4 regions of the Desulfosporomusa polytropa genome follow, and region 4 is predicted to be linked to each of the others. Evidence: riboswitches for the same ligand, from Rfam matches in the RefSeq annotation. Region 4 holds a riboswitch; each other region holds the start of a gene.

Region 1 (7,381 bases), 530 kb from region 4:
AAAATGATGCGAATGGTGATGAAAAACAAGAACGTGAGTTCACTTGAAGACCTTATTAAAGCGGCGCAAGACTCAGGGATAGAGATAGTTGCTTGCCAAATGTCCATGGATGTTATGGGGTTACATCCAGAAGAACTACTTGACGGTGTTAAGTTTGGTGGTGTTGGTTATTATCTTAATGAAGCAGAAGATTCCAATGTAAATTTATTTTTATAAGCGTCAGTTTCTTAGAAAAATAGTGCAATATGCATTGTACCAAATAAAGGGAACACAACTGAAAATTGTGTTCCCTTTATTTTTTGGCGCGAATATTATATGGTACCAACTTTTCTGAAATCCCTTTTAATACCCGGTTCACCCGGTTCCATAAGGTGGTTGCATATATGATGATTGGTAATGCCACGATATCGTTTGAAACACAAGGACCTTCTAATCAATCATCCATTAATACTCATGCAGTTCATGTTGAAAAAATTGCGTTATTGTTTGGTAAAGCTATAGGATTAAGGGCTCAAGCTCTATCAATTTTGAGTTGGGGCTGTTTTTTGCATGATGCTGGAAAAATTTATCTTCCCCAGTCATATTTTGAACAGGCTATCCTGTCGCCTGATGATTATGAAGAGATAAAAAGACACCCTGGGCTTGGATATATTGCCCTGAGGAATATCGATTTTAATAAAGATGCATTGGAAATTGTGCTTTATCATCATGAAAGATATGACGGAACAGGCTATCCATTTGGTCTTAAAGGGGAAGAAATTCCGTTAGCCGCCAGGATATGTGCTCTTGCAGATTCCTTTGAGGTGATGTTTTGGGGACGTAATTATCAAAGGTATAAGACTTATCCGGAGATAATTGCTGATATCTCTGCAAATTGTGGTACACAATTTGATCCGGAACTAGCCGATAGATTTATAAAATTTTTAGACCGGTAGTAGTAATTCAAACTTACCTTGGTAAAAGGGATATGAAACTAATTTTATGGAGAAGAGTAAATAAAAACATTTGAAATGCATAAACGGCGACTATTAGTCGCCGCTATGCATTAAAGAAGGATACAAATAGGGAGAAGGCGATTGATCTATTTAAGAACGTTACCGTTTGCCGCCGCAGCCACCACCGCAATCTTTTTCATTACGGCGTTCTTCTACGTTAGCTAACTCCCGGGCGAATTCGAGGTTCTTGTGGTTCCTCTCATTACGGCGCTGTTCGTTATTTTCATTCCGGTTTTCGTTTTTCATAGAATCACCTCCAATAATATTTTACCCTTATGAAGGACAATAATAACTGGTAAATTCAGAAAATTATCATGAATTTAATCTTATTATTGGGGCAATTGTTATCATTCCTTATCAACAAAGACTAAAGTTACCAGGGCCGAAAAGCTCGATATTGGAAATACTATCGTAGGAGGTGTTTTAATATGGGTAATATTTACGACGACAACTCGAAGTCAGCTCACGGTCCAAATGGTCTAGAGCAACGGCAGCAGGGACCCTACGGAGGTAAGGAAGCCGATCATCTTAGCAATAAAGACGCTGGACAAGTTTATCCGCAAAAGAAAGATATAAAAGCACGGCCAAAACAGTAGGCAAAAGGCAAGAGATCGTCCAGAATCAAGGAATGGTCTCTTGCTTTTTGCCTGTCTTTAAGAAATCTATTTACTGGTAGTACTTGACAATACGTCTAAAACCTCATTAATGTCAGGCAACTGTGAGGAAGGGTAAACTTTTATCCAGCTTACTTTGCCGTTTTCATCGATAACGATGTTAGCCCGTTCGGAATAGCCATCTTGCTCACGAAATATTCCATAATCCATGGCGACCTTGCCATGTGGCCAAAAGTCGGCTAGAATGCGTACCATCTTTAACTGTATAGCCTCAGCCCACAGTTTTTTGCAGGGTGTGGGGTCAACACTAAAGCCCATGGGTACAGTGTTGAGGTTTTGGAAGGCCTGATAGTTAGTTTCAAGAGCGCGCATTTGATCGGTACAGACAGGTGTCCAAGCCAAAGGATGCCAAGAAAGAAGTACTTTTTTGCCGCGATAGTTTGTTAGAGTAACGTATTGTTCGTTGTTATCAGTCAAAGTAAAGTTTGGCGCCTCATCGCCAACGGTAATAAGTTTCATAACGCAACCCCTTTTTTGATTTAGTTACTTGTAGCATACCCTAAAATGCAGGATTGCTATGTGTAAGTTCTAAACGGCATGGCTCTGCTCAGGACGGCCGACGTTCAGTTTGAGGTAGGGCTGCCGGTCACAAGGAGTCAACTACTTTTCGATTCAGGCCCTACTAAGAAAAATGATTGAAATTATCGTAATACCAGTTGACAATAATGAAAACAACTGGTATAGTAATAATTCCGAGGACGCGGGAGTGGCGGAACTGGCAGACGCACTAGACTTAGGATCTAGCGCCGTGAGGCGTGCAGGTTCAATTCCTGTCTCCCGCACCATAAGCAGCGAACCAAGTTTTTAGAAGCGATAGCGACGCGAAACCTTGAGTGAATCGCTTAGTTCTGAGCGGTAGCGAAGAACATCCTATAACACGTCGGGGCGTGGCTCAGTTTGGTAGAGTACCTGGCTTGGGACCAGGGGGTCGCAGGTTCGAATCCTGCCGCTCCGACCAATACAACTATTGATAAGATACTATTATACTGATCTGAATAATAAATTCATATGGGGTTATAGCTCAGTTGGTTAGAGCGCTTCGTTGACATCGAAGAGGTCGGCGGTTCGAGTCCGTTTAACCCCACCAGTGCAAACCAGAATACCATACCAAATAAAGCCATCACATCGTGACAGCTTTATTCCCCGGCCCCGGCTGGGGATTTTTTAGTTTATGGCGGAGGGGGGGGGCAAGCTCTCGTAACTAAGCGCTATACCTGGTCATAAACTAAACTGAGGTGAAATGAAATGTCCGAATTTGAAAATATCGGAGCAAGTGAGCTTGGATTAATTTCTGCAGTTTTGGGTATAGCGTTAGCTTATGATAAAACACCCGGAGAACAAAACGTCCTGGGTAATTTTATTATTGGAATAGGTTGCATTATTTTAGTGATAGCTTCTCAGACTGAATATTTAAATAGTTTAAAAGAAAAACAAAATGTAAATGAGGATAGTTCAGAAATTAAAAAACAAATTGAGGATATGCAAAAGCAAATCAAAAATATTATGAGCAAGACGCAATAATATTAGGATTAGTTATTGATAAGAGCTATTTATTTCCGCTTTTTATAAGCTTGTCAACAACGGCAGAAGCTCAGACCACAGCAAATATGATTTGGGTGCAGGTGAAGAGTGGTGATGTGCAATGGCGTAGGGTGCAACAGGCAAAAATGATTTCGTGTATAAGCACTGTTAGTGATTATATATATAGTTTTAAAAAAATTACGCATAATTTTTTGTTCTAAGCAGGATTCTGAAGAGTTATGTAGAATAATGCAAAAAAAATAATATTGGCAAACCTCCTGAAAAGGCGGGACGCAAAGCCATGGGTCTAAAGATTTTAATCTAAGATTGCCAGGTTGCAGCATGAAGTTAGCTGAAACTGGCAATCTTTTATTATTTCTATGGGATATTCTTGTAAGTATAAACAGGTATTTTGTACTTATTCTTTGGGGGTGGATTGGTGAAAGAAAATTCTAACTATGTTGTGGTTACTATTGGTCCCGAATGTCTTGCCGTCAATGCTGATTGCGTTCGCGACAAAATCTACAGCTTTTTTACAGGTGAAGCTACAGCTATCTGTCTTGATTTTAATGATACTCTTTATATGGATGCTGCTGGTGTTGGAATTATTGCCGCAGTAGTCTTTGAAGGACGACGTAAAGGTGTCAACATATCAATGAGAGGAGCCACGGGTTCGGTACTGGATATGCTTACGTCAACGGGATTATATCGATTATCTTCGTGGAGTGAAAATAACTTTGGAGTGTGAAACGCAACGTATTTTAATTGTTGACGACACAAAATTAAGTAACCAAATCATGAAGGATATATTAGGTAATGATTACGATATTCTTGTTTCGACATCGGGTGAAGAAGCCTTAGTTTTAGCTGCTTCAGAGAGTATAGATCTTATATTGCTAGATGTTGAAATGCCAGGAATGGATGGTTATGAGGTATGCAGAAGATTAAAGAAAAATCCTTATACCAAAAACATCCCAGTTATTTTCGTTTCGGCTGCTAATGATGTTCAGCATGAAACAAAGGGACTCGAAATAGGGGCCATTGATTATATTATAAAACCTTCTAATCCCGCTATTATAAAGGCACGAGTAAAAAACCATTTGGAGCTTAAGAAATATAGGGATATACTAGAGCGAATATCTCTAATAGATGGATTAACCGGTATAGCTAACCGTCGCCATTTTGATCAGACACTAGAAAAAGAGTGGAGACGTGCATTACGTCATAGAGATATTTTATCACTAGCTTTAATTGACATAGATTTTTTTAAAAAATATAACGATTATTACGGACATCTCGCGGGAGATGAGTGTTTACAGAAAGTGGGCAGCATTCTAACCGAATCGTTAAAAAGAGCCAGCGATCTGGGAGCACGTTATGGCGGAGAAGAGTTTGTTATTCTTCTCCCTTCAACGGCCAAAGCTGGGGCGCTAACAGTTACGGAAAGAATACGCAGTAATGTAGAGGAGTTAAGAATTTCACATGAGATGTCAAAAGTGGCCAAACATGTTACTGTGAGCATTGGGGTGGCCGCCATAAGACCAGAATTAGATAAGGTTCCTTCGGAGTTGATCCGGCAAGCTGATTCTGCTTTATATCAGGCGAAAAATGCTGGGCGGAATAGAGTTTGCACCGGATCAGATTGAATATTTTGTGGGTGCTTGAGTCGGCTTTAATGTTCGCCTAGATTTTGGTTTAGGCGATTTTTCGTTACGAGATGGGGTTAAAATAAAGAGATCATTACACTATGAAGCATACACCATAGAGACCACAACAAGGTTAAATATATAAATTCCATTTCAAATTTGCTCCTTACTATTCCTTGTTGCTGGGTTTATTAAACTTCACAAAAAAGGTTGTTCCATTTATATCAGTTTTTACTTTTATTTTTGCATTATGCCGTTCTGCAATTCTGTAACAAACTGGTAATCCGAGACCAGTCCCATTATCTTTAGTAGTTAAAAAAGGAGTTCCTAACTTATCTAAAATATCTTTGGGAATTCCTTGCCCCGAATCTTTTACAGACAAAAATACTTGTTCCTCATCAAGGCCTGTTTTGATAACTATTGTGCCTTTAGATGACATTGCTTCTTCTGCATTTCGCACTAGATTCATCAGAAGCTGTCGTATTTCCTTCTTGTCCAAATCCAACTCAGGAATATTACCTAGTTCGATTTTAATCTCGTTTCCTCGGTGAAGTGCGTCAGCTTGTAAGAGGGGAAATAGCATTTGAATGATTTCGTTCAAATTAGCATGCTGAAAATTAACAGCTTTGTTTTTTGCAAGCGATAAAAATTCGGTGATAATTAAATTGGCTCTGTCAAGTTCCTCAATCATCGTACTAAACTGTTCCTTGTGTTCGGCGTATTTGTCCTTCATTCCGAACATTTGCAGATAACCGCGTACTGTTGTAAGGGGATTGCGAATTTCATGTCCAATGCTGGCGGCCATTTCGCCAACAATGTTGAGTCTGTCAAGACGTTCTATTTCATTTTCTAGCTTCTTTTTTTCTGTAATGTTACGCCAAGAAACGGTGACTCTTTCATTATCCAGCTTGAGTACCTTAATGTCGTATACTTCGATAGTATTTGGCGTTTTCACATTGGATAAATAAAACGAGTCTATTTCTAAAGGTTCTCCAGTCTCGACTACACGACAATACATCTTAAATAAGCCTAATTCTACACAATTCGGAAATAGCTCATGCATTCCCCTTCCAACATTTTCTTCCTTAGTAATTTTATGATCTTGGCAGCCTGATTCATTGATATATTCGGATCGGAATTCAATAATTTGCCCGTTATCATCACGCTCAGCACGAAGAACTGCAAAACACTCTAGCATACTTTCAAGGTATTTTAGGAAACGATTTTCGGTCTCTTTTAGTTTTTCTTCTTCCAGTAGTCTACGCTCGGTAATATCTTCGCATACAGCTAAAGCACCAACAATAACTCCATTGTCGTCACGTACGGGACGGGCACTCCACAAGCCAAACTTGCGAACGCCATCATTCCACACAAATTCTAGTTCTTCACTCTCAATCTCTTCACCAAGCCATGTTGCGCGTTGAATCGGCATTTTTTCTGGCAATAGTTCCTGTCCATCACGCAATATCTTCAAATATGTTATATTTGATGCAGAATGAGAAAGAATACTCCAATCATCAATTCGCAGAAAACTAGCTGCCTTGGGATTATGCCTAATCTCTTTGCAGGAAATATCTGTAGTAATTGAAAGCCCGATAGGCATCATATCAAAGAAACAGAAGCTAGATTCATCTCCCGAGAAAGTCTTATTGACGAATGTTTTAAACTCTGGAGAATTGAGCATTTCAAGGTTTGACATTATTTACCTCGCTGATGAAAAGTTATTAATTTCTTCGATCTTTCTCGTGGAAATTCCTTCAAATAATTCCATTTATTAATATAAATACATTGAATTGTTGTGTACCAGTTGACAATAATCGAATCAGCTGGTATAGTATTAATTCCGAGGACGCGGGAGTGGCGGAACTGGCAGACGCACTAGACTTAGGATCTAGCGCCGTGAGGCGTGCAGGTTCAATTCCTGTCTCCCGCACCATAAAGCTTAAGCATAAGCAGAGAACCATATTGTCGCGAGCTGTAAGCGAAGAGAGAATATGAGTGAATCGCTTAGTTCTGAGCGGTAGCGGAGAACATCCTATTATAGTATAATATTCGGGGCGTGGCTCAGTTTGGTAGAGTACCTGGCTTGGGACCAGGGGGTCGCAGGTTCGAATCCTGCCGCTCCGACCAGATACCATTATAGATCAGAAAACTGATCTTTTTTATTGCAAAATAATTAATTGACATAACTAAAACGATCTGATACAATAATAAATCCGAAATGATGGCGATATGGCCAAGTGGTAAGGCTAAGGTTAGCAAGACCTTGATCCCCTAGTTCAAATCTGGGTGTCGCCTCCAAAAAATGCCTAGAATGCATGTTATCTTAGCTATGTCCAACCTACTTTACTATATAGGGAATCTAATGGTATGTAGCTGTCGAGCCACCTTGTAGTGGAGGGCAAAAGCATATCTCAAGATGCCCACCTGCTAGATGCAGGTTTGGACATACAAAGAGACGACATTTTGGGCAACTAATAATTAATAACCAATAAATTGCATTTGACGTAATAACAGTAACGTGGTAATCTATAAAAGTCGCTGT
Region 2 (7,381 bases), 1.7 Mb from region 4:
GCGAGGTAAATACCGCACCGGCTACCGCACCATCTAGCATTCCGCGCCCGACATAACCGCCGTGGGATGGTTCATGTCCACTGCCGCCGCCAGATACTAATCCCACTTTCCCTTGTACTGGTGAATTAGCACGGACCAGTACATCAAACCCTTCCACCCGTTTAACATACTGGGGATGAGCCAAAACCAGCCCTTGCAGCATTTCCTCTACCACTTGCTCGGCATTATTAATAACCTTTTTCATTAATCAAAACCTCCTCGCCAATTTTACTGTCCCGTCGTACGGTCTGTTTTAATAAATATTGCAAGAAACATACCAAAAAAGAGCGCGCCCTGTTGTACTGCCTCGTGATGAACCAAGCTTACAGCCATTACATGTGTCAGCATAGCAGTCTTGGCGTTTATCTTTTTTCATTATGTCAATATAGCCACCTTACATTCCCAGCAACCATTGTACAAAAGTATCAACTAGGTTTATTATTGTTGATACTTTTTACCATGTTGTTCTTATTTTCCCAAGAGACTACTTTGTCAATTCCATACTTTTGAGCCTTGGCTGCCACTGTCTTATGAGTTAATCCCAAAGCCTTGCCTGCGGCATTGAAGCTGCCATACCTAGCCAAAGCCAGCGTTATAATTTGCTTTTCATATTCTACCCACGGCAAAACAGCTGTTTGATCAGGGTTAAACGGCAGCACCAATGTTGACTCGGCGGCAGCAGTCGTGCCCCCCTGACCGCGAAGGTATAGCGGCAAGTCGATAACTGTCAGCAACAAACCATCAGCCAATGTTACCATTCGCTCAATCACATTCTCCAGTTCCCGCACATTACCAGGCCAGCGGTAAGCCATCAAACCAGCAAGGGCTTCACCGGCAATACCTCTAATATTCTTACCCTGATCTGTAATAATCTTATGCAAAAAATAATCAACCAAAAGCGGAATGTCTGCCACCCGCTCCCTGAGCGTTGGTAAAAGGATTGGGATAACATGCAGTCTGTAATACAAATCCTCCCGAAACTCACCCGCTGCCACCAGCTGCCCCAAGTCGCGATTGGTGGCGGCAATGATCCGGACATCCACCTTAATAACTGTTTCTCCGCCAACCCGGGTAAACTCCCGTTGTTGCAGCACTCGCAACAGTTTAGCCTGCATACTCTTGCTAATCTCACCAATTTCGTCAAGAAAAATTGTCCCTTTATCGGCCAAGCTGAACTTCCCCGGTTTTTGGCGAACAGCGCCGGTAAATGCTCCTTTTTCATGGCCAAATAGTTCACTCTCTAATAAACCTTCGGGAATAGCGGCACAGTTGACTCTGATAAATGGACCATCGGCGCGGTGGCTGGCATAATGAATACCCTCAGCAACCAATTCTTTACCAGTACCGCTCTCGCCAATAATTAACACCGTGGCACTGCTGCCTGCCGCTTTAGCGGCAATAGCCAAAGCTTCCCGCACCTTGCCGCTTTGACCAATGAATTTGTGAAAAGCCGTTCCCGGCTTGTGTGTCCGCCTTAGCTCCTGCTCGAAATATTCTGCTTTGGCTGATACATGATTAAGTGTATCCATCAGCTTATGTACTTCACTGACATTTTTCACAACAGATACGGCTCCCGTAATCTCACCATCCACAATAATCGGACTAACATTAGCGATCAACGTAACCCCGCCCGGTTTGGCAGTAAGACTGCCGATAACTGGCTGACCTGTAGTAAGCACCCGGCTGCGTGCGCCATCAGAAGATAGCTGCCGGACATTCTGCCCAATTAATTCTTGTCGTGACTGACTAACAAGCTCTAAATAGGCCGGATTAACATAGGTTATGTACCCGGTTCTATCAACTACACAAATACCATCTTGCACCGACTCCAATACTAACTGCAACCGTTCTTTGAGCTCTTTTACCGCTGTAAGTTCATCTGTCACAGCTTCTAGCACTGATATATCTTCAAAAATAGCCAGGGTTCCCCGCACTTGACCATCGGCAATAATTGGCGTCCGGTTGGTGATAATTGCCAAATTGCCAATAAACTGACGACAACCGATTTCAGGCTGCCGGGTCTGAGCAACAATGTGTAAGCGTGAGCCGGGAATAACGACCTGGGCTTTATTGCCAATGGCTTGGTTAGCGGTAATACCCAAAATACGTTCAGCTGCTGGGTTAAAGACGGTAATCACATCGCTTTCATCAGTAACCATCAACCCATTGGCCATACTGACAAATATCTGGTCAGCTGTAACGGCATTATCTTGCAACAAAGTATCAACCTGACTCATTAGGATAGCATCACCTTGCTGAAAATCGCTTTCGAGCAAGGCCTTCATCTCCTCAGTTGCCGCTGCTGCCGACTGACCTATAGCCTCTACCCATAGCAAATCACCCTGTTTAACCCTGAGCGCTACCAATGGCATCATACTGACAGCCCGCACCGGCAGACCGTCAGACCGGCGAAAGTACAGCTTAACCTGCCATTTACGTTCCAGTTCATGCGCCTTCTGGACAATCATGGCTGCCACCCGGGCATGCAACCCCTTTTCATGGGCGATAACTGCCTGTTTGCTACTATCCACAACCATTCACCCCGTTGCTCTATTCTAAAATCATTGTACTGCACTGCGACAGTGTAAAGCAAACCCCAAAAAGTTATGTTTGCTCACAGAAATACAAACAGGCATACGCTCTTAATCAAAAGCGTATGCCTGCTTTACACTGGTTTAAACTATGTTCTTTTATCGCATTATCACCTGCGCAAGATTTGCCGTTACCGAAGGTTGCTTAAGCTGCACAGAGGCGCAGCTGCCCCAGCTTTTCAGTCGCACCGACATTTTGCCGCGAACTCTTTGAATCGCATTATCAATAACCTTTTCCTGTAAGTTTAACTTTTTTGCAATTTCACGTTGTTTATAACCAGCAATATATAGATCAATAACCTGTTTTTCAAGGCGAGACAACCTACGGTTCAACTCATCCTCAATACTTTCTACCAGTTCTTCTTCGACAATAAGATCAGCCGGATCCTGTTGACTGGCATCAACAAATACCGCCTCCAGACTTACGCCGGGTGATTCCGGCAGGCCATGCAAGGAAACAGCTTCATTAAGAAAACAATGCTTTTTACGATTATACATAGTTACAGCCGATTTAATCGTGCTTTGAATATTCAGCCCTGCGATTAGACCAAAGGATTCACCCCGCTGATTATCATAGTTGCACACAGCTTTATATAAGCCAATTAAACCCCATTGATACATATCGCGATAATCCCCGCCAGGCAAGAAATAGGTTTTAACATACCGCAAGATCACCTTATGATATTGTCTTACAATTTTTTCAAACTCTTCATTGTTAACACTACCATCACTATAAAAGCATGCCTCCAGCACTATAGCAACCCCTTGTCATCATTTTATTTCCCAATAAAAAGCATTGCTTTTAGCACTTTGTTGCTCTCTTTGCCAGCAAGCACAATAACTACGCCAATATTATGGTCGTTTCTCCTATAACGGCAGCCATTACTGCAATTGCAGTATAGTTTTACAACCCACGTATTAACCCAAATTATGCTTAGAAATGAGCAGCAAAGAAGGCAGACTAACGCCTGCCGCTAAAATCAACCATACGCTAGTTGGCAGCTTGGCAATCATAGACTATTCGTCCTTAGACCCATAGCTTTGTGTCCTTGCCTTTCGACAAGTTTACTTAATATTTGTTTTAATTCTATTATAAAACAATGACTTTATCGTTTACTGTCGAAATTACGTCCTTGATGTTGTTATTTTTGTTTATTTTTGTTATTTTTTTGTTATTTTCTTTAGGCTTTATAGTTTATCAGCGCCAAACCCAGCAAACAAAACGACCATCCCAGGATGGTCGTAATAGATAAACTCTCCTTAAAAGCCATTAATCCTACCGGAATTAATACACTACCCAGGTATCCTGGATAAATCACTAAACTTGGTAAATTGTTTGTGGAAGAACAGTTGAATACTATCAACCGGACCATTACGATGCTTAGCAATGATAACATCGGTGATGTTCTTGTGCTCAGTCTCCGGATCATAGTAGTCCTCGCGATAGAGAAAAGCCACGATGTCAGCATCCTGCTCAAGGGAACCAGATTCCCGGAGGTCACTGAGCATAGGTTTTTTCACCTGCCGTGACTCTACACCCCGACTGAGCTGAGATAAGGCAACAACTGGCACCTTGAGCTCGCGAGCTAGGGCTTTTAGCGATCGGGATATCTCGGAAATTTCCTGCTGACGGTTTTCGCTGCGGGAACTGCCGGCACTACCTTGCATAAGCTGCAGGTAATCGATGATGATAAGCTGGAGATCATGTTCAATTTTGAGCCTACGGGCTTTGGAACGCATCTCCATAACGGTGATGCCGGCGGTATCATCAATAAAGATTGGTGCAGCAGCCAAACGGTCAGCGGCCCTTACTAGCTTGTCCCAGTCATTGTTTTCCAGTTCTCCAATTCGCAGGCGCTGGGCATCAATAGGGGCCTCGGCACAAAGCATCCGCTGCACAAGTTGCTCCTTGGACATCTCTAGACTAAAAAAGGCCACCGCTTGTTTTTCCTTAATCGCAACATTCTGAGCAATATTAAGAACAAAAGCGGTTTTACCCATACTGGGACGGGCGGCAATCAAAATAAGGTCTGATGGCTGCAAGCCAGAGGTCAGCTTATCCAGATCTTTAAAACCAGTAGACAACCCGGTAATGCCGCCTTTAGAAGAATACAGTTCAGAAACCCTGTCAAATACATCAAAAATAATATTTTTTATAGAAGCGAATTCCTGACCAGCCTTGCGATTGGCTACCTCCAGAATCATCTTCTCGGCCTTATCCATAATGACAGTTACATCTTCATTGGCTTCATAGCCCATGCCAGCAACATGGGTAGCTGTAGTTATAAGATGTCTTAACAGCGCTTTTTCTTCCACAATCCGGGCATGATACATGACATTTGCCGCAGTCGGCACACTATTAGCCAGCGCGGAAACATAAGAAATGCCACCAACAACTTCCAGCTTGTCATCTCGACGCAATATCTCAACAACCGTTACCAAATCCACAGCTTCATTTTTATTAAACAATTCCATCATGGCATTATAAATCAGACGATGTGCCTCGCGGTAAAAATCCTCTGGCCTTATGATTTCCGATACCTTGGAAATGGCTTCGCGTTCAATCATCATAGCGCCCAACACCGACTGCTCAGCTTCCACATTTTGAGGGGGAACGCGGTCAATCATGTAAATTCTCCTCACTTAATTAAAAAAGCCACGCTTATCCAGGTATCGTACTACAGTGCTTACCCGGTTAAGCGCGGCCTTTTCTATATAATAACTCGCTACGCGCTGGCAACCTCAATTTCATCAAACAAGATTGCCATGGCTTCTTCGACTGTGACAACAGGCCGGATAATAAGTCCTAAATGCTCCGCTGGAATATCTGACTTGTTTTCTTGCGGAATAATCATTGTCACAATCCCGGCTTGTTTAGCGCCGTAGGCCTTCTCAAATACACCACCAACCGCTTTAACCTTACCTTGAATCGAAATTTCTCCGGTAATAGCTACGTCCTGACGGATGGGTTTACCAGTAATGGCGGAAATAATGGCTGAAACTATAGCGGTACCAGCTGACGGGCCATCAATGCGTCCGCCGCCGATGATATTGACATGCAGGTCATAACTTGCTAAATCTTGGCCCGTAAGTTTCCTGACAACAGCAGCCGCATTAAATACCGAGTCTTTAGCCATGCTGCCAGCAGTATCATTAAACCGGATACTGCCCTTGCCTTTTTCCGCCGGAAAAGCTACAGCCTCAATTTCCAGCACAGAACCAAGATAACCGCTGACACCAAGGCCAAATACCTTGCCTACTTCCAAAATAGCTGCTGCCTTGCGAGTAACATAAGGTGACAAACGGCTAACCTGCGCTACACGGTAGACATCCTCTTGGGTAATGGTGACAAGCTGCTCTTCCTGCCCCACTCGCATCAACGCCATGCTATAGGCATCAGCTAAAATATTAACTGCCTTTCGGCCTTCAATCGTATAGTCACTGATGAGCTGCGGCACTTCTGGCTCTATAGCCACAGCAAGTTTTACTGCTGCGTTGTACACAATTTCCTGAATATGTTTGGGGGTTAAGGGCTCAAAGTAGATCTCGGCACAACGCGACCGCACGGCTGGCGTAATGTCGCTGGCGTCCCGGGTGGTAGCGCCGATCAAAATAAAGTCTGCAGGCGCACCCTCTTCAAACAGTTTTTTAATATATTTAGGAATACTACTATCTGCCGGATCATAGTAGGCCGAATCAAAAAATACCCGTTTATCTTCCAGCACTTTTAACAGTTTGTTTTGCAGCATAGGATCCATTTCACCGATTTCGTCAATAAACAGGATGCCGCCATGGGCATCTGTGACCAGACCTGGTTTGGGTTCAGGCACCCCGCTATCTGCCAAATCACGACGAGCGCCCTGGTAGATAGGATCATGAACTGAGCCTAACAGCGGATTAGTGACATCCCGGGGGTCCCAGCGTAAGGTCGTACCGTCGACCTCGACAAAGGGTGCCTCCTGAGCAAATGGTGTGCTTTTAGCCTTTTTGGCCTCTTCTAATACCAGGCGAGCCGCCGTAGTTTTGCCAACTCCAGGTGGTCCATAGAGAATAAGGTGCTGCGGATAAGGAGACGTCAGCTTAGCTCTCAAAGCCTCAACCGCCCGCTCCTGACCAATGATTTCATCAAGGGTGGATGGACGCAACAGCTCCATGGCCGAACGGGTTAACTTGCGGGTCTCAAGCTTTTCTAAAAGCGCGTATTTTTTGAGCGTTTGGGGATTTTCTACATTCGCAGGGCTTTCTTCCTTAATAACCTGCGTGCGAATTTCCTGCACATATTCTTGGTGGCGTTCTTCCATTTTTTCAGCGATTTTTTTCTCTATACGATCTTCGACAGTGCGGCGAGCGCATAAATCTGCCAACTCGTCTTCAATTTCTTCAAGTATCCCGGGGATATCCTGTATGGCTGGCAATTGATCCAAGGTTGGATCTTCAAATACCAGCTTTTGCAGTGCCAGCACCCGTTCATCAATACGGGCAGAGCGCATAAGTTCTAGCGCCCCTAGTTTACCAGCTTTAAGCACGACTTTTTCTGCGCCTAGGACACCGGTGTACAAACCGTACAGCGCGGCTACCTGGCGTTTAAGTTGATCTTCTTGATTACTGCAGCTACTGGCAGCGCGGTCAGATTTACCGCTGCGTACTAGTTTGTTAAAAAAATCTTTCATGGTAGTACCTTTCTAATTGTAAAACTTACTCTGCTATCAGTGTGACTTGAATCTGAGTGCTAACTTCTGGATGTAGTTTAA
Region 3 (7,381 bases), 2.4 Mb from region 4:
GGCCGCTATTCATATAAGCAATGGCCAAATTATGCTCCAACTTAGTCAACTGATCAGCCTTGTCCGGACTTTCTGGTATCAGTCTACGCGCCCGTTCCAAATCCCGAGCCGCTTGTCTGTAATCTTTTATCTGCAGACTCAACATACCACGGCTGAAATACACCTCATAATCGTTAGGATTCATGGTTAATAGGTGCTCATAATAGGACTGAGCAGCGATAGTATTACCACAGAGTACATTCATTTCCCCTGCCCGCAAGAGTGCGTCTCTCTCACCACGAGTAATTGCTGGTTGCAGTACCGCCAAGGCCTTATCATACTCTTTCAACTGAAAATATGCAGTACTAACGCTTCGAGTTACAGCAGAAGGCATCAATGTACCAGAATGTTGTTCAAATAAATTGACAGCCTGTTCATTCTGACCTGCCTGTTGCAGGATAGTAATATAATCAGAAAGAGCCGATTTGTCTTGCGTATCTGCCTTAACAAGACGAGCCATAATATCTAGTGACTGTTGATATTGGGCATTTTGAGCCATCTGCACAGCTTGAGTATGCAATAACTTCCGCTCATTTTCAGTAGAAACAGCCGACTGTTCAACAGTAGCTGATGGCACCTGCCCTACTACAGGGACATCGTCCGCCAACCGATATGTACGCAGGCTTCTCTGATACCATTGAGAATAATGTTGCTTGTCCGAACTATTCTCTATGACCATCTGAAATAATGCTTTTCCACCGCCTATATTGCCCATTGACAAGAGTGCCACTGCGTCTTCTGCCGCACCTGCAAGCATTCCCTGATTTTCTAGCAATACCTGACGATACATAGGTAATCCCTTGTCCAGTTGACCGGCATACAGTAATGTATAAGCCAAGCCCGCTCGATACCTGTGATTTTGCGGACTGTGAGCAATGAGTAACTCAAAACTGGTTTTAGCTAATCGTACCCGACCTGTCCGAATATAGCATTCAGCCACACAATATAAAACTCTATCAGGCATAGCTTCTAACCGTGGCCATGCTGCGTTAGCTGTCTCTATAACCTCCTCATAACGACAATCATCAAACAAAGAGACAACAGCCTCTTCCTCTGCCACAGAAGTATGTACACGAACAGAGTATTCACGACCTGCATCAGGTACTACGGCTGCCGCCGCTTCACCCGTATTATGCTGTGTGGCCATAAATGCCGAAACAACAGCCAGCCAAAACCGTCGATCTTTCAATATGTTACACCTCATTTTTCATGTAAAAGATGTATTAATCACATAATCGCTTGCATTTGTTAAAATATTATACCATGCTAGCCAGGAGCCAAAATTAAAGATTACTTAAAGAATTCATCCAGGGAAAGTTAACCTTTCCATCTAGAAAATAAAAACACCTGGTAACACTCACAAAAAAATACTTGCAAGAGCAACCAGGCAGTCATAAGCATCACGCCGTTAGACCCACGGCTTTGCGTCACCGCTTTTCAACGGGTATGCCAATTTCTTTAATTGTCAATTATATTTTACCGATAAACCTATACCTTGTCAATTTGTATTTACTTAGTACCCGGGAGTTTGACACTTGTATAAACAAAAAATGCCCTTGAAGCCTTGAAATAGGCTTATTTTTTTGTCAAATTTTTCTTTTGATTATCGAGTAATATCTAATAATGTGTTATAATATAGGTGACAGGAGGTATTCGTTATGCATTTGAGTATTGTTCAGTCCAAAAATTCTAAATCTCTATATGTCATTCGTTCTACTTATAAAAACGGTCGCAATTCTTCTGAACGAGTGGAAAAGCTCGGCACCTATACTGAATTATTAGAAAAACTAAACGGCCAAGATCCTATCGCGTGGGCCAAAACCTATATTGATGAGCTCAACAAAAAGGAAAAAGCCGGCAAACGCGAAGTAAGTATCTCATTTTCTCCAGCAAAACACATCGGGAAAAATCAGCAAGTCCTTTTTAACGGCGGATATCTTTTTTTGCAAGTTATCTACTATGCTTTAGGTCTTGATTCGATCTCGAAAGCCATTTCGAAAAAACATAAATTTGCCTTTGATCTTAATTCCATTCTTTCTAATTTGCTATATGCCCGAATTCTTTTTCCCGCCTCCAAACTTGCCACCATGCAAATTGCACAAAAATTCCTTGAACCTCCTTCCTTTGAAATTCAACATATTTATAGGGCTCTTGGCATTATTTCCGAAGAAAGCGATTTCATTCAATCCCAACTATATAAAAATAGCCGCCGCACCCTCGATAGAAATACTCACATCCTCTACTATGATTGCACAAATTATTTCTTTGAAATCGAACAGGAGTCCGGTCTTAGACAATATGGTATGTCTAAAGAACACCGACCGAACCCGATTGTTCAAATGGGCCTCTTTATGGATGGTGACGGCATCCCGCTGGCATTCAATATTTCCAAAGGCAACACCAATGAACAAGTGACTCTGACTCCGTTAGAGCAAAAACTTCTGAAAGACTTTGAACTATCTAAGCTTGTTGTTTGCACCGATGCCGGTCTTGCTTCCAACGCAAACAGAAGATTTAACGATAAAAAAAATCGAGCCTTCATTACCACTCAGTCGATAAAAAAGTTAAAGAAACCTTTACTGCAGTGGGCTCTTGCAAAATCAGGATGGTTTATTCCAGGCACTGACGGTACTTTTGATCTCACAAAACTCGATACAGACGATACCCTTTATAAGGCCTATAAAAATACCACTTTTTTCAAAGAACGCTGGATAAAAGAAAATGACTTAGAACAACGCCTGATTGTTACTTTTTCTTTGAAATACAGGGATTATCAAAGAAAAATACGCAGCTCCCAGTTAGAACGTGCCATGAAGCTTGTTCAAAAAAATCCGCAGAAAATCGGTAAATGCCATTCAAATGACTTCAAACGCTTTATCGCGAAAAAAAGTATCACTCCCGATGGTGAAATCGCTGCAAAAAACTTGTATAGCATCGACGCAGAACTCATCCTAAAAGAAGAAATGTTTGATGGATATTATGGTATCTGTACTAATCTGGAAGATGATGCACAATCCATCATACATACAAATCATCAACGTTGGGAAATTGAAGAAAGCTTTCGCATTATGAAAACAGAATTTCAGGCACGCCCCGTTTATTTGAGCCGCGATGACCGCATTCACGCTCATTTTACAACATGCTTTTTAGCACTGACTCTGTATCGCCTTTTAGAGAAGATCCTCGACGAACGCTTCTCTTGCCACAGAATTATAGATGGCCTGCGCAATTTCAATTTTTATAAAGTCGCTTCCGAAGGCTATATGCCTACCTATGTCAGCGATGACTTTACAGATCTACTTCATGAAAAATTTCAATTCCATACAGACCGACAAATTATTCCAACTCAAGAAATGAAAAAAATTTTTAAAGCCACTAAAAACGAAAAAACATTACTCAAAAAGTAAGAAAATACGAAGTGCCTAGAACCCTTTATTTTCAAGGGTTCTAGGCACTTTTTTCTCTTGCAAGTGTCAAACTCGGGATATTTTACCGATAAACCTATACCTTGTCAATTTGTATTTACTTAGTACCCTCCTGGCGTGTTCATAGAAAATAAGCTACTTTCTTTACAGGAGATCTAGAGCTTGCCTTTTCGAAGAAATTCAAGAATTTTACCGCCCAGAGCAACTTTCATGAAAAAGTATAACAGGATCAGCACGCTGATGTTATCAAGTAGATCTCTTTGTTTTATCTTATACCAGCCCAATTGAATTGTTCCCAACCAAGCTTCATCTATGGGTTTGGAAAACTGCCAACCTTCAAGCGGCCAATAGAAAATGCTTGGGTGAATCCACATCACATCAAACACATCATGCAACAATGTCCCGATAAAAACTGGAACTAGCCATTCATTTTTGTTCCAAAGCCATTGCATAGCCGTGAGAATTCCAATAAACCCTAAAAAAATCAAAGAATGACCAATAGCACGACTCTCATACGTAAAACTGCTTTCAAGCAACTTAAACACAGATTTGTCGATCAGATCCGGCAATAACGAAGAGACAATTACTATTCGATAATCAATCTGCCGAAGGTGCAAACCCGTTTCCAGCACTTTCACTGCGGCAGTCGTAAATCCGACATGGGATAGTGGTAACATTCTTCCTCCCGTTTTCACTTTCAAATACTACGATTTCATATTTTTGCTGAAAATTAGCTTACTCCAGTATTCACCGGTTCAGCTATTTTGATTGTTTTTTCCGAGCACCTTAATACTAAATCCAGCATCTTTCCACTTACTATGATTTAAGCAATTTCGAGTGTCCAATAATTGCTTGTTCCGCATGAGAAGCCCCAATTCATCAGCTGAAAGATATTTAAACTCTTTATGATCTGCTAACAACAAAATCAAATCAGATGCTACGAAAGCATCTTCCAGATTTGACAATTCAAATTCATAATCTTTTACATATGGATCATATATACCTACATCTATATTTGCTTGTTTAAGTTCGCGGATGACTTTAGTAGCAGGGCTTTCTCTTATGTCGTCCACATTCCCTTTGTAAGTAACCCCCAATACTGTTATTTTGGGTTTTACTACTTGATCCAGCATTTTTTTTACTAATCCGACAACAAAATTCGGCATCCCATCATTTATTTCCCGGCTTAACCGTATTAATTTCGCATTGTTGGATTTTTCAACGATAAACCATGGATCTACTGCCAGACAATGGCCACCGACTCCTGGACCCGGTTGGTGTATATTCACTCGCGGATGCATGTTTGCCAATTTAATTATTTCCAACGCATCCAAATCTAAATCATAGGCTATTCGGCAAACCTCGTTTGCCAGTGCAATATTGACATCGCGAAACGTATTCTCCATTAATTTAGCCATTTCTGCTGATGTAGCATCCGTAATTAATAAGTTCCCTTGTACTACTTTTTCATATATTTCCCTTGCTTGATAGGATGACTTGTCATTTATTCCGCCAATAATACGATCATTACTAACGAATTCGTGCAGGATGTTTCCAGGCAGCACCCTTTCCGGGCAATGCGCCAGATAAATTTCTTCACCGATTTCAAATCCGCTTTTTTGCAAAATAGGAACTAGAATATCTTCCGTGGTACGCGGTGAAACTGTTGATTCCAAAATTACCAAATTTCCTTTTTGCAAGAATGGCAGTATTGACTCAGTAGCATGCATGACATACGTTAAGTCTGCCGAATTATCATCTTTTAACGGGGTAGGAACAGCAATAATAAAAACATCAGCTTGCTCGGGCACTTGCCTCACGATCATGTTTCCGGATTGGATTGCCGCACATACAACAGTTTTTAACCCAGGCTCGTTAATATGAATCTGTCCTTTACTCAGTACATCAACAATCTTGGAATCAACGTCTACGCCAACAACATGAAATCCATTAGTAGCAAAAACGCTTGCGGTCGGAAGTCCAATGTATCCTAAGCCCAAAACGCAAATCCTAGTCGTAGAAACTCCCCCTTACAATTAGTGTAACATCCAATATGCACATCTCGAAAAATTTCTAGCGTACAATTATAATTTTTTCAGTCTGTTTTTCGGTTATCTTTTGATACGCTTTTATGATGAACGCCTTGCAGCAGTTTAGCTTATTTCCCTGATATTTCTCCCACTTTTTTTCATATCGCAAAAAAATTTCACAGTCAAATAATTCATACATGACTTGTAATTGAGCTATGTGTAATCGATGATAAAATGGACTCGCTATCGTATTTTCCATATCATATTTTGACCAATAATTACAATCAAATGTCTCCATATCTTCTTCAAGAGTTTGAATTGCATTGTCCAGTATATTCTTATAAGCCTGCTCATTACTCGCTTTGTAATAATCGTAAAGTCCCCAGATTGAAAATATCCAACCATTTAGAACAACCGGTTTTTCAATATATTCTTTAAACCATAGTTTATTATCCATATATTGTGTACAGCCTCCATCAGCGATCGGGGTACACATAAAGTCCACAGCTTGCTTTGCTGCTTTCAAGTATTTTTCATCACCGGTTTCTTTGTAAGCCCGAACAAGTAACGAGGCTCCCTCTCCCTGAGCCATCGACGAATATGGCATTCTGGTTCCTACAATGGAAAAGGTATCCCACGCGCCATTTTCTTCCTGATTCTTCAATGCCCATTCAACGGTTCTCATAAAAGCTTCTTTGTATTTCGAGCAACCTGTTAGAATAAACAAATCATATGCCCCAAGCCCATAGTGAAATATCGCTATTGAGAAATACACTTTCTTCCCATCGCTTGTAACATTATATACAAGACCAGTTTCATCCAATAATGCCGCTGGGTTCAATACTTTTTCCGTCAAATTATTATAATAGCCATTCACTTCATTTTTTGAGTATACTTTGCCAACATCTTGGTTAACATGTAAAATGCTTTTTCCATTCAACATTCTAATCCATTTATTCATTATGCTGAACGCTCTCATCAATTCCTCCTGTGCCGACAGCTCAGCCTGTAACCTCGAGATAAATCTTTTCAGCGTCAAGCATGCAAGAATCCCAATCGGCTTTCTGCAAAACCAATTTTCTGTTATGCACTCGTGCGTTTTGCCTATTGATACTGCCGTCTGCAACTTTTAAAATAGCCTCCGCCAGTAAGTGAGCCGAACCCTGCGGAACCAGAATTCCATTAAATCCAGATTCTATCCATTCCTTATGCCCCGGAATATCTGTGACAATCGGAAAAGCGCCACAAGCCATTGCTTCAAGTAATGATACGGGCGTCCCTCCGGAACTCGCCATAGAAACATAGACCTGGCTTTCCTGTAAAAGAGTTAACAATTCTTGGAGCGGAACCCGTCCAGGGAGATAAATGCAATCATCTAATCCAAGGGAAGCTACCTGAGCTCTCAGTCTCTCCGTTTCTGATCCCTTGCCTACCAAAACAACCTTGATATCAAGCCCCTGAGATTTCACTTCGGCAACAGCTTCAATAACGTCACCGGTGTTATATACAGGTTCATGGGAATTAAGAGAAAGTATTTTTAGCAAATGCCCGTCTCTATTTGTCGCAGGAATAAAAACCTTCGTATCCACCCCAATCGGCAAAATTGCGACTTTATTTGAATCAGCACCGAGATTGACCATTACTTCTTTTAATTGTGGGGATACCGCAATCAGGAACTTTGATTTTTTCAATACAATTTTGACAACTTGCTTTGCAATATAAGATTTTGCGGGAGCTATTAAAACATCTGAACCCCAGGCAGTCCCGATCAACGGTCTTTCCCCAAAAAGCAATGGCAAGGACAACAAGCCATATCCCGATAGAAAATGAATATGGATTAGGCTCGGCTTTATCTGCCTAACAATTCTTACTACTCTGGGCATGGCC
Region 4 (7,381 bases):
ACAACAGCTACCGTTCTTTTTCCATTAGCCAAATATCCCATCGGTGCCGTCCGTCGTTCAACAAATCGCATTACGCCTCCAATCTCCACTTGATGGAGCAAACACTGCGGCGTCCCGGATAAAATAGTCTGCCGTACTTGACTTAATTTATTGTCAGCATCTTCAGCAGGAAATATTTGATGAAGCGTAAAGCCTTTGAATTTTTCGCCAGGCCTTGTTAATAACTTGTTAATATCACCAAATACTTCAATATAGAGACCATCCTCGTCCATAATCGCACTAATGTCAGGAACCGCCTGAGCAAAGTCTTTTATCTTCTCTTCACTTTCCCGCAAGGCTGCTTCCATTTTTGTACGTTCGGAAATTTCCTTTAGCAATGCCTCGTTGGTTTTCACCAGCATTTCCTTCTGCACTTCCACTTCTGCCAGCAGTTCATTATTTTCAAAGGCAATCCGGGCCGTCTGCGATAACTGGCTTCCAAGCACCAGACCGGCAACCGCAGAATTACTATGACGGCTATCGCCATTATCAGCGACTCCTTGTTCACCAAAACTGCAAAAACCGACCAACGGTTTTCCTGCTAATACTTTTGTCATATCAGCAACTTCTTTTTCGGACTTATCACCCATGATTTTGGGTCGTAAAGCACAGTAATAGGCTATGCCAAGCGCAGGTTCCATGATTCCTCCCCGTATGCTCGCCCGGCGCATGCCTTCTACACCGGCACCCGCCATGCTATCTGGATCAGGCTCCATTCGGGTAAAGACAGTTCCTACAGACACCGGCTGAGTTACGCGAATTCCGCCGCGCTCTGTAAAATAGCTGGCAATATTCACACTGTACTGGCCCATGGAATCGGCTATGCCAATAGTAGTACCCGTTGTGTAAGTTAAATGCTTTCCTTCTAAATTTGCCCTGGACAGCCCGACTAATTTGCTGTAACCGTCAGCCGCCGCAATCCCATCCAGTGTTAAAATTTCATACCCATCAACCGCCGTCACCGTTGCCCACATCTCAGTCGGACGAAACCCATGCGTCAACGAAATTCCGAATTGGAGCTCTGTCTCAAAAACAACCAGTAGCAAACTGTCAGGATAAGCCTGCTGTGCATATAGAACATAATTCTGTTCCATCCGCCAATCGTCAGCCGGCGATCCACCAACAATGGGAAATTCCCCCAAGGACCGTTCCTTAATCGCTTCCACAATTTCAAAGCTATGATCATTGCTTTGCCGCGTATTGCCTGGCGAAAAAAGCATGATAAAGGCCTCCCTGCCTTTTCGTCTCATTTCTCGCTTATACTCAGAAGCATTATGAAAAAAAGGTTGTACTGCCGGAAATTTTACCGCTTCATTTAAAGCCCGCCGCCAATCCTTTGATTCATCTGTCCCTATTCCACAATGCACCCGCAAAAATGGAGAAGCCAATGCTGCAACCACCACAGTTTCCTTATGCATCCCATTGCAAATCTCCCCGGCGGTTGTAGCCCCAAAAACAGGCACTTCCCCCACTACACTATGAATGCCTTGCAGCACCTCATCCAGATTGTAAACTACAGAAGCAAATACCAATACTGCTGAAACGGCATGCACATGGATGAATGATACTGCCTGCCTGGCTGCTTTCATGCCACTAGAAAATGAAGAAGTGTCTTTAGCCATTCCATAGCCAACTTCAATTGCTTGCTGATTCTCTTTCTTCATACAATCCTCCTAAAGCTTCTGCATCATGGCTATTCTCAAAAGAATGTATTGGACAAACAAAAAAGACTGCCACGCTATAACGAAATAAACCTAAATCGTTGCAACCTGGCAGTCATAGAGCACTAAATCTTTAGACCCATAGCTTTGCGTCCTTACCTTTCGGCAAGTTTGCCCCTATATAGTTTATTCGAACTCCGAATAAACTTACCTGTTTCCCGGTAAGTTTATTTTCATAATTTCTGCCTGCAGGTTTTCCTGGTCGCTCACTGCAGCGCCAATAATCAGTTTGAAGATAACCGACGTCTCATTGCTTTTCGTGTCTCTCGCCGTAATCCATACATGAATTGTATCGCTAAGACCAGCCGGCGGCTGTCCTACATTATAAGTCATCTTTACCATAATTTCGATTATCTCGAATACCTACTTTTTAGAAACAAAAAAGCACAGGTTATATCCTCGCAGGATAAGGACCTGTGCTTTTTTCAACTCATTTATCGAAATCATCACTCAATTTATACAGTTTAACTGCTGCCGCAAGAGCAAGTTTTGTCTCATACGCATCAATAGAGACCCCTAATATTTTCTCAATACGCTGTTTCCGAAAAAACATTGTCTTATAGTGAACATACATTTTTCCCGCTGACTCTTTCAAGTTATTGCTTTGCAGAATCTCTTCAAGGGTAAGCAAAAGCTGCGTTCCTTTTTTACGGTCATAATCGATGAGCTTACCAAGCTTTTCATGAATATATTCCATAACCTGTTTTTTGCCGTCCATGTTTGCCAGCAGTTGAACAATGCCTATGTCACGAAAATGATTGATTACCTTATTGCCTTCACGCTGGCATCGCATTGCGACAATAGCACTCCAGGCCTGCTGATAACCTTTGTTTATACTATCAGTTCCGCTGTACATATTACTAACACCAATTCTTACTGTAAAATCAGAGTCGTAACAGGTGATCTTTTCCTGAAGGCGAAAAGCAAATTGCATGCTATTTCCCCAAGCATCGTCACTCTCCCTTGTTTGGCATAGAACACCTATTCCTTCGCGGCAATCCCAGACTAAATAACCGGAATCGCGACTTATCAACTCAATAATATTATTTTTAAGTATTTGATTATTGGTAGTACTGCTAATTTCTGCTGTTGAATGGGCAGGTTTATTCACCGTTAGTAAACAGCAGAACAGCGGACGAGAAAAATCAAGCCCAAAAGTTTGGGCAGTATCGCTGGCCTTTTCATCAACCTTTATATTCCCGGTAATGATATCATTGATGAAATCACTTTTGCGCCGCAGCTCATAAGCGAACTCGATCATTCTCTCTGCTTTATACCGTTCCGTAACGTCAATCGCTACAGCGGCTACTGTCTTTTTGCCGTCAGTCAGGTAACTCATTGGCGCTGTCCTGCCTTCGAAAAACCGCTGTTCTTCTCCAACCGCCACTTTATGAATAAAACACTGCGACATCCCGGATGAAATAGTCTGCCGTATTTGTCTTAGGATAGCTTCAGCGGTTTCTGCCGGAAATCTCTGGTGAAGTGTATATCCATTCAATTCTTCTTTAGGCCTCTTTAGCAGCTGATAACCACTGTCAAATACTTCAATATACCGGCCATCCTCATCTATAATCACGCTAATATCAGGTACAGCTTGAGCAAAGTCTTTTAACTTTTTTTCGCTTTCTCGCAAAGCCGCTTCAAGTTTTTCCTTTTCGGAAATTTCACTACGCAAAGCCGCTTCAATTTTCTTGCGCTCAACAATTTCTGTCAACAACTCTTTGTTCGTCCGTGCAAGTATATTGGACTGTACTTCCATTTTTTCAAGTACTTCATTGTATTTGATAGTAATGCGTGCATTCCGCGACAATTGTCCGCCGAGTACGAGGCAAGCTATTGATGAGGTATTAAAGCGACTGACACCATCATCTGCAACGCCGATTTCACCGCAACAGCAAAAACCAACTAACGGCTTGCCTGCCAGTACCTCCCTCATGCCGGCAAATTCCTGTTCAATCAGGTTGCCTAGTATTTTGGGTCGAAACGAACAGTAGCAGAGCAGACACAGGGCTATGTCCGTTATGTCACCCCGGATTGCGGCTTTGCGAATGCCTTCCGCTCCCGCTTGCACAAGACTGGCCTTAATGGGATTCATTCTGGTTAAAACTGTTCCTTCTGAAACCGGCCTGCTCAGGCGGATGCCACCGCGAGACGTAATTGAGTCTACCAGATTCACGCTATGTTGTCCCATAGGGTCAGATATCCCAATTGTGACTCCATTCTCATGGGCATGGGCGGGATGAATCCTCGTCATTTCTTCTTTGGGAATGTCTATCAGCCGACTATATACATCCACCGCCGTCACTCCGTCGATGGTCAATACTTCATCACCTTCCACAGCAGTAACGATTGCCCTTTTGTCAGCAGGTTGAAAACCGTGGCTTAAGGAAATGCCGAACTGAAGCTCGGTTTCGAACACAACCAGCAGGATGCTGTCAGAATAGGCCTGTTGATTAAAAAGAACATGATTCTCCTCCAGACATACATCGGTTGCCCCGCCCCCCATCACCAGAAACTCTCCTCCGGCTTTTTCTTTAAGAGCCTCTAATATTTCAAAACCGTGATAGCGGGTGCTCCGGGTTATGCCAGGTGCAGAAAGCATAACAAAATAGTCGCTCCCTTTACGCCGTATTCTTTCTTTGTATTGGGAGTCATAAAAAAAAGGCCATACCTTCGGCGAGTCAATCGCTTCATTGAGAGCGCGCCGCCAATCATTTGACACATTCGTGCCCACACCACAGTGCACCCGTAAATAAGGGGAAGCTAATACGACAACGCTGACAGTCCCCTGATAAATTGTATCGCAAATCTCTCCGGCGGTCGTAGCCCCAAAAACAGGTACATCCCCCACTACACTATGAATACCTTGCAGCACCTCGTCCAGGTTGTACACTACAGAAGCAAATACCAAAACCGCTGAAATAGCATGTACATGGATGGATAATACTGCCTGCCGGGCTGCTTTTATACCACATGAAACTGAAGAAGCATCTTTCGCCATTCCATAGCCAACTTCAATTGCTTGTTGATTTTCTTTTTTCATACAATCCTCCTAAAGTTTCTGCAGCACGACTATTTTCAAAAGGTGGTCTCAGGAAAGCGAGGGGACGGTTCCACCGCTCCTATGCTTTAAACACAAGACTCTGATTAATACCTGCTACCCTGGCTATTTGCCGCTGTGTTGCTCCCTCGATATTTTTTATTTGGCGTATTATTTTATCCCGGCTGGATTTTTCCATTGATTGCAACACTCCAACTGATTGTCCATTCAAAATAGCTTGTATTTCTTGATATAAGCGTTCATCACTTATTTTTTGTTGCATAGCCTCTACATCGAGAAATTTTTCATTATTATCTTGTTTTTCGAACTCTCGCCATTTTTGTAAAGCTATTTCTTCACTCTCTGCAAATATCCCTAGTATAAATCTTTTGTTTATAATCATATCAGGATACGTTACTGCATTATATTCCCTATAACTACTCCACTTATATTCTTCTGCTTTCAAAACCAGTTTTCCTTTTACTGGATTGTTATGTATATACCTTAACACACTTAACAAATAGGTCTCATCTTCTACAGGCTCGCTTTTATACCGATCTTGAAATAAATGTCCTACCCGCTCCTGTTTTCTATTATACCAACCAGCGTAGCTTACTCCTATGCGCTTCATAATTGAATCCAGACTATCTGCTTTTTCACACACCAGCAAATGAACATGATTACTCATTAAACAATATCCGTATATCTCAAATTTACTAATATCTTTTGCGCGTTTGATTACTTCCAAATACTTTGTATAATCTTCCTCTTCGTGAAAAATATCCTGCCGATTAATTCCTCTCACTATGACATGATAGATACCGCTACTACTTTTCTTTCTTGCGCTCCTTGACATCAGGTTTCACTCCGTTATCTTTTTTCTTCATTTTAGCATAAAAAAAGCCAAAAGCAAAGGAACCGTCCCTTTGCTTTTGCTATCTCGCTGTCTACGCTTAACCGCATGGGTTACCCCATACCGTCCAAGACTCGCTATGAATGTTTCGCTAAACCTTATTCAGCGGGGTTCCCACCCGCTATATGATACACCCTTTGCTTGGCGCACAGCCTGACCCCGCGATCCCCTCCGAAAACAAGCCACCGGTCATAGTAAAATCTGATCGGTGGCTTTTGCCTATATACAGAGCCAAGTTCATCAATAAAAATTAATTATAGCTCGTCATGGTTACAGGCGAAATCATCGTTGATTCGTGGATTTTACACTAACAATGCGATAAACAAATATGGCAATCATTGCGATAAAAACGATCACTCCGAGCCAATCCGCTGTGGCGCCAAAATCCTTGCCTACGAGTGCCAGTGGCGAATCGCTGCCGCCGCCAGTTACTGAAAATACAATGATAATGGCAATGATAACCCCCATTATACTTTCACCAACAATAAGACCAGACGCAAACAGTACACCATGGCGGTTGCAAGTTTCCACATCTTCTTCAATGTTTTTCGGACTCTGTTGCGTTGCCCGATTACGTAGATACCGACACACCAAATAGCTCATGACTGCACCTATGATAAGCGGCATTTCCAAGGTAGGCGGCAAGTAAATCCCCATGCCTACGGCTAACGGCGGCAGGCAGTATTTTACCGAGTTTTTTTTCAATAGTAAGTCTACACCAATAATTACAATCCCGACTCCTATTCCGAAAAGAATGTAATTCCAGTCCAAATTATGACTAAAAATCCCTTGGGCTATCGTAGTCATCAACGTTGCCTGAGGTGCAGACAGGATTTGACTTTCGTCCATTCCAGCACGCGGCATAGCCCCGACAAAACCATACGCTTCATATAACAAATTCAATACTGGTGCAATAGCAAAAGCTCCGACAATGCAACCCAGAAATAAAGCCACTTGCTGCTTCCATGGCGTAGCGCCAACAAGATAACCTGTCTTTAAATCTTGCAGATTATCATTTGAAATAGCGGCAATGCTAACAATAACACTTGTCATGAAAATAGCTAGAGCAATGGCGAATTTACTACCTATTTCCGTATCAAAAAGACTGACCGCTGTACCGATTCCCAATACAACAAGCGAGGATATAATAATTCCCAAAATGCCAATCCCCGAAATCGGGCTGGCCGATGTACCGATTAATCCGGCCATGTAGCCGCACGCGGCAGCTACAAAGAAGCCCATGCAGATAGCGACGGTAACACCTGCGACAACAAAAATCCAGGTAGTACCTGCTGACAGATTCGCATCAGCAACAAAAGAATAAAATGTTCCCACTAAACCGATAACAATAACCCCAAAAACCATCGCTGTCGTCTTAGGAGACAAATCTGTATCCATGCGATGTAAATTTTTTCCTGTTTCCGAATGCCCCATGGCTTGTATCGAAATGCGCATACCATCGATGATTGGTTTTACTAACGTAATCAACGTCCATATTGCAGCAATACCAATCACACCAGCACCGATAAGCCGCACCTTTTGTGCCCATACAGCGGACGCAAACGCACTGGCGCTCTGCCCAGCTGCCGGTAACAGCACAGATGTAAGGTATGGTACAAATACGCCCCATGCCAGAATAGTGCCCACTAACATTGCCAAACCACTGGC

What was found. A riboswitch is a leader RNA that binds a small molecule or an ion and turns the genes downstream of it on or off. The one in region 4 is predicted to bind cyclic di-GMP.
Region 1: linked by a shared signal. The riboswitch ahead of ACZ449_RS11665 (STAS domain-containing protein) and the one ahead of ACZ449_RS14190 (FIST N-terminal domain-containing protein) in region 4 are both predicted to bind cyclic di-GMP.
Region 2: linked by a shared signal. The riboswitch ahead of ACZ449_RS22160 (sigma-70 family RNA polymerase sigma factor) and the one ahead of ACZ449_RS14190 (FIST N-terminal domain-containing protein) in region 4 are both predicted to bind cyclic di-GMP.
Region 3: linked by a shared signal. The riboswitch ahead of ACZ449_RS02655 (hypothetical protein) and the one ahead of ACZ449_RS14190 (FIST N-terminal domain-containing protein) in region 4 are both predicted to bind cyclic di-GMP.

What each region holds. Positions count from the first base shown of each region.
Region 1 is NZ_AP042400.1:2,093,377-2,100,757, reverse strand. It holds gene ACZ449_RS11710 (CoA-disulfide reductase) at 1-216, shown strand, start outside; gene ACZ449_RS11705 (HD-GYP domain-containing protein) at 384-935, shown strand; gene ACZ449_RS11700 (hypothetical protein) at 1,095-1,241, opposite strand; gene ACZ449_RS11695 (hypothetical protein) at 1,424-1,591, shown strand; gene ACZ449_RS11690 (redoxin domain-containing protein) at 1,658-2,128, opposite strand; tRNA gene ACZ449_RS11685 (tRNA-Leu) at 2,370-2,454, shown strand; tRNA gene ACZ449_RS11680 (tRNA-Pro) at 2,551-2,627, shown strand; tRNA gene ACZ449_RS11675 (tRNA-Val) at 2,680-2,756, shown strand; gene ACZ449_RS11670 (hypothetical protein) at 2,915-3,190, shown strand; cyclic di-GMP riboswitch class I at 3,449-3,533, shown strand; gene ACZ449_RS11665 (STAS domain-containing protein) at 3,630-3,938, shown strand; gene ACZ449_RS11660 (diguanylate cyclase) at 3,928-4,836, shown strand; gene ACZ449_RS11655 (ATP-binding protein) at 5,006-6,535, opposite strand; tRNA gene ACZ449_RS11650 (tRNA-Leu) at 6,688-6,772, shown strand; tRNA gene ACZ449_RS11645 (tRNA-Pro) at 6,890-6,966, shown strand; tRNA gene ACZ449_RS11640 (tRNA-Cys) at 7,063-7,137, shown strand; RNA gene ssrS (6S RNA) at 7,140-7,313, shown strand.
Region 2 is NZ_AP042400.1:4,354,224-4,361,604, forward strand. It holds gene dhaK (dihydroxyacetone kinase subunit DhaK) at 1-244, opposite strand, end outside; gene ACZ449_RS22155 (sigma 54-interacting transcriptional regulator) at 465-2,570, opposite strand; gene ACZ449_RS22160 (sigma-70 family RNA polymerase sigma factor) at 2,730-3,383, opposite strand; cyclic di-GMP riboswitch class I at 3,625-3,710, opposite strand; gene dnaB (replicative DNA helicase) at 3,924-5,258, opposite strand; gene lonC (Lon family ATP-dependent protease) at 5,357-7,300, opposite strand; gene rplI (50S ribosomal protein L9) at 7,326-7,381, opposite strand, start outside.
Region 3 is NZ_AP042400.1:221,098-228,478, reverse strand. It holds gene ACZ449_RS02655 (hypothetical protein) at 1-1,228, opposite strand, end outside; cyclic di-GMP riboswitch class I at 1,415-1,500, opposite strand; gene ACZ449_RS02650 (IS1634 family transposase) at 1,698-3,446, shown strand; gene ACZ449_RS02645 (metal-dependent hydrolase) at 3,620-4,141, opposite strand; gene ACZ449_RS02640 (nucleotide sugar dehydrogenase) at 4,220-5,464, opposite strand; gene ACZ449_RS02635 (D-glucuronyl C5-epimerase family protein) at 5,538-6,455, opposite strand; gene ACZ449_RS02630 (glycosyltransferase) at 6,496-7,381, opposite strand, start outside.
Region 4 is NZ_AP042400.1:2,623,819-2,631,199, forward strand. It holds gene ACZ449_RS14190 (FIST N-terminal domain-containing protein) at 1-1,703, opposite strand, end outside; cyclic di-GMP riboswitch class I at 1,800-1,886, opposite strand; gene ACZ449_RS14195 (hypothetical protein) at 1,908-2,102, opposite strand; gene ACZ449_RS14200 (FIST N-terminal domain-containing protein) at 2,191-4,803, opposite strand; gene ACZ449_RS14205 (transposase) at 4,883-5,656, opposite strand; gene ACZ449_RS14210 (OPT family oligopeptide transporter) at 5,996-7,381, opposite strand, start outside.